Regions from separate parts of the Actinomadura sp. 3N407 genome, predicted to be linked through region 2. Evidence: riboswitches for the same ligand, from Rfam matches in the RefSeq annotation. Region 2 holds a riboswitch; each other region holds the start of a gene.
The links. Region 2 has a riboswitch for cobalamin ahead of metE (5-methyltetrahydropteroyltriglutamate--homocysteine S-methyltransferase). Riboswitches for the same ligand answer to the same signal wherever they lie in the genome.
Positions count from the first base shown of each region.

Region 1: linked by a shared signal. The riboswitch ahead of ACTWPP_RS05205 (ribonucleoside-diphosphate reductase subunit alpha) and the one ahead of metE (5-methyltetrahydropteroyltriglutamate--homocysteine S-methyltransferase) in region 2 are both predicted to bind cobalamin.
Region 3: linked by a shared signal. The riboswitch ahead of cobN (cobaltochelatase subunit CobN) and the one ahead of metE (5-methyltetrahydropteroyltriglutamate--homocysteine S-methyltransferase) in region 2 are both predicted to bind cobalamin.

Region 1 covers NZ_JBQQBP010000002.1:238,088-242,360, forward strand. Annotated here, with positions in the region: gene ACTWPP_RS05200 (ribonucleotide-diphosphate reductase subunit beta) at 1-347, opposite strand, end outside; gene ACTWPP_RS05205 (ribonucleoside-diphosphate reductase subunit alpha) at 338-2,677, opposite strand; cobalamin riboswitch at 2,804-3,024, opposite strand; gene ACTWPP_RS05210 (hypothetical protein) at 3,131-3,760, shown strand; gene ACTWPP_RS05215 (YcnI family copper-binding membrane protein) at 3,838-4,273, shown strand, end outside.
Region 2 covers NZ_JBQQBP010000009.1:231,942-236,214, forward strand. Annotated here, with positions in the region: gene metE (5-methyltetrahydropteroyltriglutamate--homocysteine S-methyltransferase) at 1-1,555, opposite strand, end outside; cobalamin riboswitch at 1,663-1,860, opposite strand; gene ACTWPP_RS23875 (histidine phosphatase family protein) at 1,901-2,587, opposite strand; gene ACTWPP_RS23880 (SDR family NAD(P)-dependent oxidoreductase) at 2,663-3,421, shown strand; gene ACTWPP_RS23885 (hypothetical protein) at 3,914-4,273, shown strand, end outside.
Region 3 covers NZ_JBQQBP010000019.1:13,658-17,930, reverse strand. Annotated here, with positions in the region: gene cobN (cobaltochelatase subunit CobN) at 1-1,684, opposite strand, end outside; cobalamin riboswitch at 1,716-1,932, opposite strand; gene ACTWPP_RS35775 (precorrin-3B synthase) at 1,944-3,062, shown strand; gene ACTWPP_RS35770 (precorrin-8X methylmutase) at 3,059-3,679, shown strand; gene cobJ (precorrin-3B C(17)-methyltransferase) at 3,679-4,273, shown strand, end outside.

The DNA of each region.
Region 1 (4,273 bases), on a different contig from region 2:
AGGTAGGTGTCCAGGAGGGTCAGATAGAACTGGACGTGGACGGCCTCCTCGAACAGCTGCCGCGACAGGTAGAGCCTGGCCTCCGGGGCGTTCACGTGCTTGTAGAGGTTGAGCACCAGGTTGTTCGCCACGATCGAGTCGCCGGTGGCGAAGAACGCCACCAGGCGGTTGACGAGGTGCACCTCGGCGGGCGTGAGACGGGCGAGGTCCACGAGGTCGGACGCGAGGTCGACCTCCTCGACCGTCCACGTGTTGCGGATCGCGGCGCGGTAGCGCTCGTAGAAGTCGGGGTAGCGCATGGGCCGCAGGGTCAGGTCCATGCCGGGATCGAGCAGCATCACTGGCATGCCTCACAGGTCTCGGGGTTCTCCAGGGAGCAGGCGGCGGCCGTCTCCTGGGCGACGGTCTTCTGGGCGACCGTGCTCTGGGCGACCGTCGTCTGCGCGATCCGGGTGGCCGGGCGGGAGCGCAGGTAGTAGGTGGTCTTGAGGCCGCGCCGCCACGCGTAGGCGTACATCGAGGAGAGCTTGCCGATCGTCGGCGTCTCCATGAACAGGTTCAGCGAGTGGGACTGGTCGATGTACGGGGTGCGGGCGGCGGCGAGGTCGATCAGCGCCTTCTGCGGCAGTTCCCAGGCCGTCCGGTAGAGGGTCCGCATCTCGTCGGGGAGGTCGGCGATGCCCTGGACGGAGCCGTTCGCCTTCTTGATCGCCTCGCGGACCGGCGGCGTCCAGAGCCCGAGCGACTTCAGGTCGTCCACCAGGTATCCGTTGATCTGCAGGAACTCCCCGGACAGCGTCTCGCGCTTGAACAGGTTGGACACCTGCGGCTCGATGCACTCGTAGCAGCCCGCGATCGACGCGATCGTGGCGGTCGGCGCGATCGCGATCAGCAGCGAGTTGCGGAGCCCGACCTCGGCGACGCGCGCCCGCAGCCGCTCCCATTCGGCGGGACGGGCCGGCGCCGCGTCCGGGAAGTGGTCCAGGTGGAGCTGACCGCGGGCCGTGCGCGTCCGGTCGTAGGCGGGCAGCGGTCCGTGCGCGGCGGCCAGGTCGGCGGACGCGTAGTAGGCGGCCAGCGCGATCTCTTCGGAGATGCGCGTGGACAGCTCGCGGGCCTCCGGCGAGTCGAACGGCAGGCGGAGCGTGAAGAACACGTCGGCCAAGCCCATCACGCCGAGGCCGACCGGCCGCCATTTGTTGTTCGCGGCCTCCGCCTCGGGCGTCGGGTAGAAGCCGCGGTCGATGGTGCGGTCCAGGAACCGCACGGCGGTGCGGACGGTGGCGCGGAGCCGCTCCCAGTCCATCCCGGACGGGCCGACGTGCGCGGCCAGGTTCACCGACCCGAGGTTGCACACGGCCGCCTCACCGTCGCTCGTCACCTCAAGGATCTCCGTGCACAGGTTGGAGAGGTGGACGGTCTGGCCCGGTTCGGCGGTCTGGTTGCAGGCGCGGTTGGCGGCGTCCTTGAACGTCATCCAGCCGTTGCCCGTCTCGGCGAGCGTCCGCATCATGCGCCCGTACAGCTTGCGGGCCGGGACCTGCCGGACGTACCGCCCTTCCTTCTCGGCCGCCCGGTACGCCTCGTCGAACGCGTCGCCCCACAGGTCGGCCAGCTCGGGGACCTCCTTCGGGTCGAACAGCGACCATGTCGCGTCGTCCTCGACGCGGCGCATGAACTCGTCCGGGATCCAGTTGGCCAGGTTGAGGTTGTGGGCGCGGCGCGCGTCCTCGCCGGTGTTGTCGCGCAGCTCCAGGAACTCCTCGACGTCGGCGTGCCACGGCTCCAGGTACACGCACGCCGCACCCTTGCGGCGCCCGCCCTGGTTGACGGCCGCGACGGACGAGTCGAGCGTGCGCAGCCACGGGACGATCCCGTTGGAGTGCCCGTTGGTGCCGCGGATCAGCGAGCCCCGCGACCGGACCTTCGTCCAGGAGATCCCGATGCCGCCCGCGTACTTGCTGAGCCGCGCGACCTGCCCGTACCGCTCGTAGATCGACTCCAGCTCGTCGCGCGGCGAGTCGAGCAGGAAGCAGGACGACAGCTGGGGGCGGCGGGCGGCGGAGTTGAACAGCGTCGGCGAGCCGGGCAGGTACGACAGCGTGCTGAGCAGGCCGTACAGCTCGGCGGCGTCGTCCACCGTGTCGGCGAGGCCGCACGCGACCCGCAGGAGGAAGTGCTGGGGGCGTTCGAGGACGAGCCGTGTCCGCGGATGCCTCAGCAGGTACCGGTCGTAGAGGGTGCGGAGCCCGAAGTACTCGAAGCGGTCGTCGGCCGACTCGTCGACGAGGGCGTTGAGCGCCGGGGCGTTGGCGGCGGCGAACGCGGCGGGGGCGTCGGCCAGGAGACCCTCCCGGTGCGCGGCGGCGACCGATTCGGCGAACGTCCGGACACCGGCGGCCGCCGCCTCGTCCCGGATCCGGGTGCCGAGCAGCCGCGCGGCGACCCTGGAGTAGCCGGGTTCGGCGGGCACCAGCGCGCCGGCCTCGCCGATCGCGAGGTCCCGCAGCGCCGCCGCGTCCATCCCGCCGGCGGCCCGGACGGCGGCCAGCACCCGTCCCGCCTCGGCGCCCGGTACCCCGTCGCAGGCCGCCTCGACCTCGGCGGCGATCTCGGCTTCGGCGGCGATCTCGGCGGGCGGCGCCGGCACCGGCGGCGCGGCCAGGTCCTGTGTCACGTGCTTCTCCCCTCGCAAGCCGCCTCGCGGAGGCATGCGAACGGGGCGCGAGCCGCCGCCCACCAGGGCGCGCCGCGCTCCGTCCCCGGCCCACCCGCGAGGCCTGGACGTGTTGGTCCGGGACGCTTCCCGGACGCCGTGCGGGCAGGTCTTCGGACTCGCGGGCGCCGCCTCTCTCTCCGAGGCGTCCTACTGGCCGTCGCTTCCCAGGCCGCGTGGCCCAGTGCTTCATGACGGCAGTCGTTCCCGCTCACCGCTGCGGGGCAGTCCCGGAATCGCACCGGGTTCCCTCTCGCGTCGCCCCCGCCGCGAAACGGCGGGGGCGAACCAGCACGGGATTGAACCCTACATGTAGTCGAGGATCTTTGTGCAACCCCAAGATATTGGGCGTGTCGTAGTGGATTACGGGGTCGGCTGCGAGCACGGCACCCCGGGTGGGACCATGGTCGTGCCATGTCCCCGCATGCCCAGCAACCGGTGTTCCGGACCGCACGCGCGGTGGTGTTCGCCACCGTGTGCGTCGCGCTTGCGATCACCGGGCACGTCCTGGCGTCGGGGACGACGATCCCGGCCTGGGCGGCGCTGACGGGCTTCTGCGCCGTGCTGGGCGTGACGCTCATGCTGGCGGGCCACGAACGCTCGCTGGCGACGATCCTCGGCGGCCTCCTCGGCGGTCAGTTCGCGCTGCACGCCCTGTTCACGGCCGCCGCCGAGCCGGTCTACGACCACTCGGCGGTCATGCACGCGGCGATGCCGGCCGGTCCGGACGTCATGCTGTCGGCCGCGCACGGCACGGGCGGCACGACGATGACGCTCGCGCACACCGTGGCCGCACTGGCCGCCGCGTGGTGGCTGAGACGCGGCGAGCGGGCCGCGTGGTCGCTGGCCCGGCGGATCGCCGCCGCGGCGGACCGTCCGATCCGGCTCCTGGTCGCCCTCCTGACCGTTGAACCGGCGGCGCCTCCGCGGCGTACCCCCGCGGTACCGGCGGCGGCCGCCGTCATGGCCATCGGCCGTGTGCTGCGGCACCAGGTCGTCCGGCGGGGTCCCCCGCCGCGTTCGAGGGCGCTCGCCCGCATCTGAGGCGAGCGCCGTACGTCACCGGACGCCGATCCCGGCGTTTCCGGATCTTCCTCGTACGACTCGAACGGAGTTCCGTCATGTCCGTCGTTCCGCATGCCCGCAGGGTCGGGGCCATCGCGTCCCTCGCCGCCATATCCGTCGCGGGCCTGGCCACGGCCGCGTCCGCGCACGTCACCGCCAACCCGAAGACCGCCGAGCAGGGCTCGTACGCCAAGGTGGCGTTCCGGGTGCCGAACGAGCGCGACAACGCGTCCACCACGAAGGTCGTCGTGCACCTGCCGACCGAGCACCCTCTGTCGTCGGTGTCGGTCCGTCCGGTCCCCGGCTGGAAGGTGAAGGTGGAGAAGTCGAAGCTTCCGGAGCCGATCAAGACGCACGGCGGCGAGCTGACCGAGGCCGTCACCAAGATCACCTGGTCGGGCGGGGAGATCGAGCCCGGCCGGTTCGAGGAGTTCGACGTCTCGATGGGGCGGCTGCCGACCGACACCGACCAGATGATCTTCAAGGCCGACC
Region 2 (4,273 bases):
CGACGTCGCTGTGCAGGATCGGCGGCCGGACGTACCGGGACCCGTACGACTGCACCCACCCGTGCTCGGTCGCCGCGTACCCGTCGAGCTGCTCGGCGAAGTACTGCACCATGTCGTTGCGCTCGGGTTCGCCGTGCACGAGGACGTCCAGCCCGAGGTCCTCCTGGAGCGCGATGACGCGGGCGATCTCGTCCTTCATCGCCCGCTCGTAGGCGTCGCCGGTGATGCGCCCGGCGCGGCGGTCGGCGCGGGCCCGGCGGATCTCGGGGGTCTGCGGGAAGGAGCCGATCGTCGTCGTGGCCAGTTCCGGCAGGCCCAGCGCGTCCCGCTGGGCGGCGAACCGGGCGGCGCGGTCACCGCGGCGCGTGTCGCCGATCGACCCGAGCCGTTCGCGGACGGCCCGGTCGACTCCCGCGGCCGGTGCCGCCGCGCCGGCCGGGGCCGGGACGTCCTCGTGCAGAGCCCGGCCGAGCGCGACGACCTCGGCGACCTTCTGCCGGGCGAACGCGAGCCGTCCCCGGACGGCCGGGTCCAGCGACGTCTCGGCGTCCAGGTCGATCGGGACGTGCAGCAGCGAGCAGGACGTGCCCACCACCACCTGGTCGACGAGCCCGAGCAGCGACGCGCAGGTGGCCCTGGCCCGCCGTTCGTCGGCGCGCCACACGTTGCGGCCGTCCACCACGCCCGCCACGAGCGTCTTGCGCGGCAGCCCGCCGACCGAGGCGAGGACGTCGACGTTCCCGGGCCCGGCGGCGAAGTCCAGGCCGATCGCCTCGACGCGGCTGCGGGCCAGGGTGCGCAGCGCATCCGCCCCGATCGTCCCGAAGTAGGTGGCGACCATCAGGCGCGGCCTGCCGGTCAGCCGCCCCAGCCGCGCGTACGCCCGCGCCAGCGCGTCGATCTCCGCCTCGCTCCGGTCCGCGACCAGGGCGGGCTCGTCCAGCTGCACCCACTCCGCCCCCGCCCCGGCCAGCCGCTCCAGCACCTCGGCGTACACGTCGACGAGCCCGTCGAGCAGGTCGAGCGGCCGGAACCCCTCCGGCGCGCCCGCCGCGGGCTTGGCCAGCAGCAGGTAGGTGAGCGGCCCGACGAGGACCGGCCGCGTCTCGACGCCGAGCGCCTTGGCCTCCCGGTACTCGGCCAGCGGCTTGGCCCCGGCACCCTCCGCCAGCCGGAACCTGGTGTCGGGCCCCAGCTCCGGGACGATGTAGTGGTAGTTCGTGTCGAACCACTTGGTCATCTCAAGCGGCGGAACGTCCTGGACGCCGCGCGCCATCGCGAAGTACCGGTCGAACCCGGTCAGATGCCGGTACCGGTCCGGGATGGCGTCGACCAGCACACTCGTGTCGAGGACCTGGTCGTAGAACGAGAACGTGTTCGACGGGACGGCGTCCAGGCCGGCGTCGCGCAGCTCGTTCCAGACCGTCGCGCGCAGTTCGGCACCGGTCTTCGCGAGCGCGTCGGCGTCGGCGCGTCCCGCCCAGTAGTCCTCGGTGGCGAACTTCAGCTCCCGGCGCGCCCCGATACGGGGATATCCGAGGATCGTCGTGTTCATGGCGGCTTCCCTCGCTGTGCCACGGGCGACCCGGGGGAGGACATGCGCACGGTCTCGCGGAACCGCGCCGCAGACCTTCCCGCGAGGCCGCAGACCACCGCGCGCCGGCCGGCGCGCGGGCGGAGGCAGGTCTTCGGACTCACGGGCACCGCCTCTTTCCGAGGCGTCCTACTGGCCGTCGCTTCCCAGGCCGCGTGACCCAGTGCGTGATGACGGCGGTCGTTCCCGCTCACCGCTGCGGGGCAGTCCCGGATTCGCACCGGGTTCCCTCTTACGACACCCGAACCCTCACAGGCCCGGATGAACCGTCCGCGAACCCGAGTCTACCCACGCGGGTCAGGACACCTAGTCCAGGTGCGCGGGTGAAGTGGCTTGGGCGGTGGACGCATTCGCGAGATGCGTCGTGCCGCCGCCGACGACGCGGAACCCGTGCTGCCCGCTCGGACGCCAAAGCTCGACGACGGTGCAGTTGGGGACGTCGCACGCGCCACTGAACCGGCGGAAGCCGCGCATCGCCGCCGCGTCGGGATCGGTGACCCCGGTGAGCAGCGACCACATCACGGCCTTCATGAAGATGCCGTGCGAGAACACCGCGATCAGGCCGTCCTCGGGACGGTCGGCGAGGCGGTCCAGGAAAGCGCGGGCCCGCGTGATGAGCGCACGGAAGGACTCGCCTTCACCACCGTTGACGTAATCGGGGTCGACGCGTTCCCAGTAATCCTCGGCGAAGGGCCGCCGCTGCATCCCCGTGGTCTGCAGTGCATGCAACTCGCCCAGAAAGGTGAATTCCTGGACGGGCCACTCCTCGTACGGCACCTCGGGGAACCGCTCGCGGGTCGGCTGAGCGGTCTGACGGGCACGGACGAACGGCGAGCTGACCATGAGGGCGGGCGGCTCGGTGAACGCCGCGGCCATACTGGCCGCCTGCTCCCGTCCACACGCGGTCAGCGGGGAGGCCCCCGGCCCGTTCGTCGGCAACCCGGCGTTCGACTCGCTCTGCCCGTGCCGGATCAGCCACACCCGCCGCACCATGATCACGCTGACAGACTGACACAAAGGCGCGGCGACACGGAAGGATCGGTGAGCCGCACGGAGGGAAGGGGAGCCGTGAACAAGTCCTACGTTGTGACAGGCGGTGGGCGAGGCGTCGGCCGCGCCATCGTCGAACGCCTGCTGTCCGGCGGCGGCAAGGTCGTCGTCATCGAACTCGACCCGGCGGCGCTCGAATGGACGCAGGACCGGCCGGACGTGACTTCGGCCGTGGGCAACGCCGCCGACCAGAGCACTGTGGACCGGGCCGCCGACCTGGCACAAGAGGCGGGGACGCTCACGGGCTGGGTCAACAACGCCGCCGTCTTCCGCGACGTGGAGAACCCGTCCGCGACCGAACTTCTCAACCTGATCGCGCTGAACTTCAACCCCGCCGTGGTCGGCTGCGTGACCGCCGTCCGCCGCTTCCTGGACGCGGGGACGGGCGGCGCCATCGTGAACGTCTCGTCTCACCAGGCGCAGCGCCCGGTGCGCGGCTCCCTGCCGTACGCGACGGCGAAGGCGGCGACGGAGGCCCTCACCCGCGCCCTGGCCGTCGACCACGGCCCGCACGGCATCCGGACGAACGCCGTCGCGCTCGGCTCGATCACGACGGAACGCTACGAGAACCTCCTCGGCCGCCAAGACCCCGCCGAGGCCGCACGCATCGAGAACGAGATGCGCCTGCTCCACCCGGTCGGCAGAGTAGGCCGCCCGGACGAGGTGGCCGCCGCCGTCGCCTACCTGCTCTCGGACGAGGCGAGCTTCGTCAACGGCGCCGTCCTCCCCGTGGACGGCGGCCGCCACGCCGTTGGCCGCGACCCCGAGGAAGCCTGACAGTCCATCTGGACGGGCCCATCCGGCGCAGGTTCTGCGGGTAGCCCCGAGGCGGGAATGATCGCGCTGCCGACGGGATCGTCTCGGTCGCCCGGACGACGTCCCTGAGCGGGTCCAGAGTCGCCAGCTGGCCGCCGGCGATCCAGATCGCCGAGTAGCCGAGCTTCTCCAGCGTGACCGCGTCGTCGAGGTGCCCGCCGTCTTCGCGCACATCCAGGGTCACGCCGATGGGCCCCAGGTCAAGCCGTGTCATCTCGCACCGCGGTCGCGCACTCAAGGCCGGGTTCGGCCAGACCGCGGCCGCCGTCCGCCGCAACGTCATCGGAGGTGGCACCGGTCGGATGGCACCCAGGGTTTCTCCGCGTTGACAATGCGTGTTTTCGTGCCTGGATAACATCGGTTTATCCGTCCCGAGTATGTGATCGGCTCGGCCCCAGAGGGGACGCGATCGCAAGGCGGGATGGGCTTCATTACTCCGTCAAGGGGAGTGCCGTGCAGGACGAGGAACGCCTGAGGGCCCTGCAGGAGCGTGCGGAGAACCCGCCTTCGATATCCGAGGCGCTGGCGGCGTCCAAGGAACTGGTGGAGGCGCTGGAGCCGCTGGCCGCTGAGGCGCCGGCGAGATACCAGGTCCAGCTCGCGACCGCCTGGAAACTCCGCGGCGTCCACCTTGGCCTGACCGAGCACCAGGCTGAAGCCGAGGAGGCGTACGCGACGGCGGTGCGCCTGTTCCGTGAGCTCGTCACCGGGACCGACCCGCAGTCCCTGTTCACTTTCGCGGTCTCGCTCATCGATCTGGCCGAGCACCGGCTCAAGCGCGACGACGGCGCCCGGGAGGCGCTCGAGCCGATC
Region 3 (4,273 bases), on a different contig from region 2:
GGGTGCCCTCGCCGGGGTCGTTGACGAGGAACGGGTAGATCAGCGGCACGTCGCCGAGGGCCGCGTCGGTGCCGCACGACGCCGACATTCCCGCCGCTTTGCCGGGCAGCCACTCCAGGTTGCCGTGCTTGCCGACGTGCACGATCGCGTGCGCGCCGAACTCGTCCGAAAGCCACCGGTAGGCGGCCAGGTAGTGGTGGCTGGGCGGCAGGTCGGGGTCGTGGTAGATCGCGATCGGGTTCTGGCCGAAGCCGCGCGGCGGCTGCACCATGACGACGACGTTGCCGGCGCGGAGGGCGGCGAGCACGATGTCGCCGTCCTGGACGAACAGTTCACCGGGCGGCGGGCCCCAGTGCCGCTCCATCTCTTCGCGCAGGTCGTCGGGAAGCGTCCGGTACCAGCGCTCGTAGGACGCGGCGGAGATGCGGACGGGGTTGCCCGCGAGCTGCTCCTCGGTGAGCCAGTCCTCGTCCTGCCCGCCCGCCGCGATCAGCGCGTGGATCAGCGCGTCACCGTCCTGCCCCGCGACGCCGGGGAAGCTCTCCCCCAGGTCGTATCCGGCCTCCGCGAGCCGGGACAGCAGCCGGACGGTGCTCGCCGGGGTGTCCAGGCCGACGGCGTTGCCGACCCGGGAGTGCTTCGTCGGATACGCCGACAGCATCACCGCGAGGCGGCGGCCGGAGGGCGGCGTGTGCCGCAGGCGGCCGTGCCGGACGGCGATCCCCGCGACCCGCGCGGCCCGCTCCGGGTCGGCGGCGTAGACGGTGAGGCCGTCCTCGCCGGTCTCCTTGAACGAGAACGGGACGGTGATGATCCGCCCGTCGAACTCGGGGATCGCGACCTGCGAGGCGGCGTCCAGCGGCGAGAGCCCGTCGTCGCTCGCCTTCCAGTCCGCGCGTGCTGTGGTGAGGCAGAGGCCCTGCAGGATCGGGACGTCCAGCTCGGCGAGGGCGCCGACGTCCCACGCCTCGTCGTCGCCGCCGGCCCCGGCCGTCGCGGGCCGCGACCCGCCCGCCGCGAGGACGGTCACCACCAGCGCGTCGGCTTCGCGGAGCGTGTCGAGCAGCGCGGGCTCCGCCGTGCGCAGCGACGAGCAGAACACGGGGAGGGGCCGTCCGCCCGCGTCCACGATCGCGGCGCACAGCGCCTCGACGAACGCGGTGTTCCCGGCCATGTGGTGGGCGCGGTAGTAGAGCACACCGACGACGGGCCCCTCCACGGCGCGGAAGTCGCGCTCTGGCCGTCCCCACGTCGGGGTCGGGGCCGGCGGCGCGAACCCGCGGCCGGTCAGCAGCACCGTGTCCGACAGGAAGGCGTGCAGTTCGGCCAGGTTGCCGGGCCCGCCGTGCGCGAGGTAGGCGTGCGCGTCGGCGCACACGCCGCCGGTGACGCTCGACAGCTCCATCAGTTCGGCGTCGGGGGCCTGCTCACCTCCGACGACGACGACCGGGCGGGGACCCGCGAGCAGCGCGTCGAGGCCGTCCTCCCACGCGCGGCGCCCGCCGAGCAGCCGGACGATGACGAGGTCGGTGCCGTCGACCAGCGCCGGCAGGTCGTCCACGGCCAGCCGCGCGGGGTTGCCGAGCCGGTAGGCGGCGCCGGAGGCGCGGGCGCTCAGCAGGTCGGTGTCGGACGTCGACAGCAGCAGGACGGCCCGTTCCTGCCCGGACGTGTCAGCGGACACGATGGGTCCTCCCCCTGGGGTCCTCGCCCCGGTCGCGGGTGTTGCGACGGCAGGAGTGTCCTGGCTCCCGGATCAGTGCTCGCCCCGGCCTTCCCGTCCGCCATCAACGTGTGCGGACAGTGGCCTGAAGCGGGGTTCGCTCCCCGGTCACAGTGGCGGGACCGCGCCGGATTCACACCGGCTTCCTCCCATTGCCATCGCCTGGTGAGAACAGTACGGCAGCGCGGGCCGTCTGCAAACTGTGGTTAACATCCTCCTCGTGCCGAATGTCAACCGGGCGGGACGGCCGCGCGCCGACGCCTGCCCCGGAGCGCTGCAGACCCACGACGCCGCCGACGGCCCGCTGGCGCGGGTCCGCACACCGGGCGGAGCGGTGTCCGCCGCGCGCCTCGGCATGCTCGGAGCCGCCGCCCGCGACCTAGGCCGCGATGTGATCGAGCTGACCTCCCGCGGCAACCTCCAGCTACGCGGCGTCCACGACCCCGTACGTCTCGCGGCACGGCTGGCGGACGCCGGGCTGCTGCCCTCGCCGTCCCATGAGCGGGTGCGCAACATCGTCGCGTCCCCGCTGGGCGGGCGCGGGCCGCACGGCGCCCTCGCGACGGACCCGCTGGTCACGGCGCTCGACCGGGCGCTCTGCGGCATCCCCCGGCTGGCCGGGCTGCCGGGCCGGTTCCTGTTCGGGTTCGACGACGGCACCGGCGACGTCACCGCGCTGGACGCCGACGTCACGTTCGGCCCCACCGGTTTCCGGCTGGCCGGGACACGGCTCGACCTCGCGTCCGACGACGATCCGGCCGGGACGATGCTCGCGGCGGCGGAGGCGTTCCTCGACGTCCGGGGCGACGCCTGGCGGCTGGCGGAAGTGCCGGACGGGGTGCGGCTCGTCGCCGGACGGCTTGGGGGGACACCACGAGACGACCTGGCACGTCCGGCCCCCGTGGCCCCGTCTGCCGGGGTCATCGAGCAACGGGACGGGATGGTCGCGCTGGAGGTCGTGCCGCCACTCGGGCGGTTGTCCGGACGGCAGGTCGAAGCGCTCGCCGAGGCGGCCGGCGAGGTCCGGGTGACGCCGTGGCGGAGCGTCGTGCTACGCGACCTGGACCCGGACGAGGCGCGGGCGACCGCGGCGAGGCTCGCGGCGGCGGGCTTCGCGAACGACGCCGCGTCGCCCTGGGTCGGCGTGACGGCCTGCACGGGAAGCCCCGGCTGCGCGAAGTCGCGCGGCGACGTCAAGGGCGAGGCCAGCCGCTGGGTCGCCGGCCTGGACCGCGCCCCCGACACGCCCGTCCACTGGGCGGGATGCGAACGACGCTGCGGGACGCCCCGCGGCCCGGTCGTCCTGATGATGGCGGCACCACGGGAAGGACAGCAGTGATCGACTATGTCCGGGACGGCGCCGAGATCTACCGGCGGTCGTTCGCGACCATCCGCGCGGAGGCCGACCTGTCGGGCCTGCCCGACGATGTGGCGCGGGCCGCCGTCCGTATGATCCACGCCTGCGGGATGACCGACCTGGTGGACGACCTGGCGTGGTCGCCGGAGGTCGTGGAGCGGGCTCGGGCGGCGCTGCTGGGCGGTGCGCCGATCCTGTGCGACGCGCGGATGGTCGCGTCCGGGATCACGCGGGCGCGGCTGCCGGCCGGCAACGACGTCGTGTGCACGCTGGGCGAGCCGGGCGTGCCGGAGCTGGCGGCGCGGCTCGGCACCACGCGGAGCGCGGCGGCCGTGGACCTGTGGCGCGACCGGCTGGACGGGGCCGTGGTGGCGGTCGGCAACGCGCCGACCGCGCTGTTCCGGCTGCTCGAACTGGTCGACGACGGCGGGGGACGTCCGGCGGCGGTCTTCGGGATCCCGGTCGGGTTCATCGGCGCGGCCGAGTCCAAGGACGCTCTCACCGCGAGCGGCCTCGCCCACCTGACGGTGCGCGGGCGGCGCGGCGGCAGCGCGATGACGGCGGCGGCGGTCAACGCCATCGCCAGTGAGGCGGAGTGATGACCGGACGGCTGTACGGCGTGGGCGTCGGGCCCGGCGACCCCGAACTGGTCACGGTGAAGGCGGCACGGCTGATCGGCTCGGCGGACGTGGTCGCCTACCACTCCGCCCGCCACGGCCGCAGCATCGCCCGTTCCATCGCCGCGCCCCACCTGCGCGGCGGCCAGATCGAGGAGCCGCTGCTGTACCCGGTGACCACCGAGACGACCGGTCACCCGGGCGGCTACCGGGGCGCGCTGGAGGAGTTCTACGCCGACTGCGCCGCCCGGCTCGCCGAACACCTGGACGCGGGGCGGACCGTCGTCGTGCTGAGCGAGGGCGACCCGCTCTTCTACGGCTCGTACATGCACCTGCACAAACGGCTCGCACCGCACTACCCGACCGAGGTGGTCCCCGGCGTCACGTCGCTGAGCGCGGCGTCCGCCGCGGCGGGACGCCCGCTGGTGGAAGGGGAGGAGACCCTCACGGTGCTGCCCGGCACACTGCCCGGCGACGAGCTGACCGAGCGGCTGCGCGGCGCGGACGCGACGGCGGTGCTCAAGCTCGGGCGGACGTTCACCAAGGTCAGGCAGGCCTTCGAGGACGCCGGGCGGC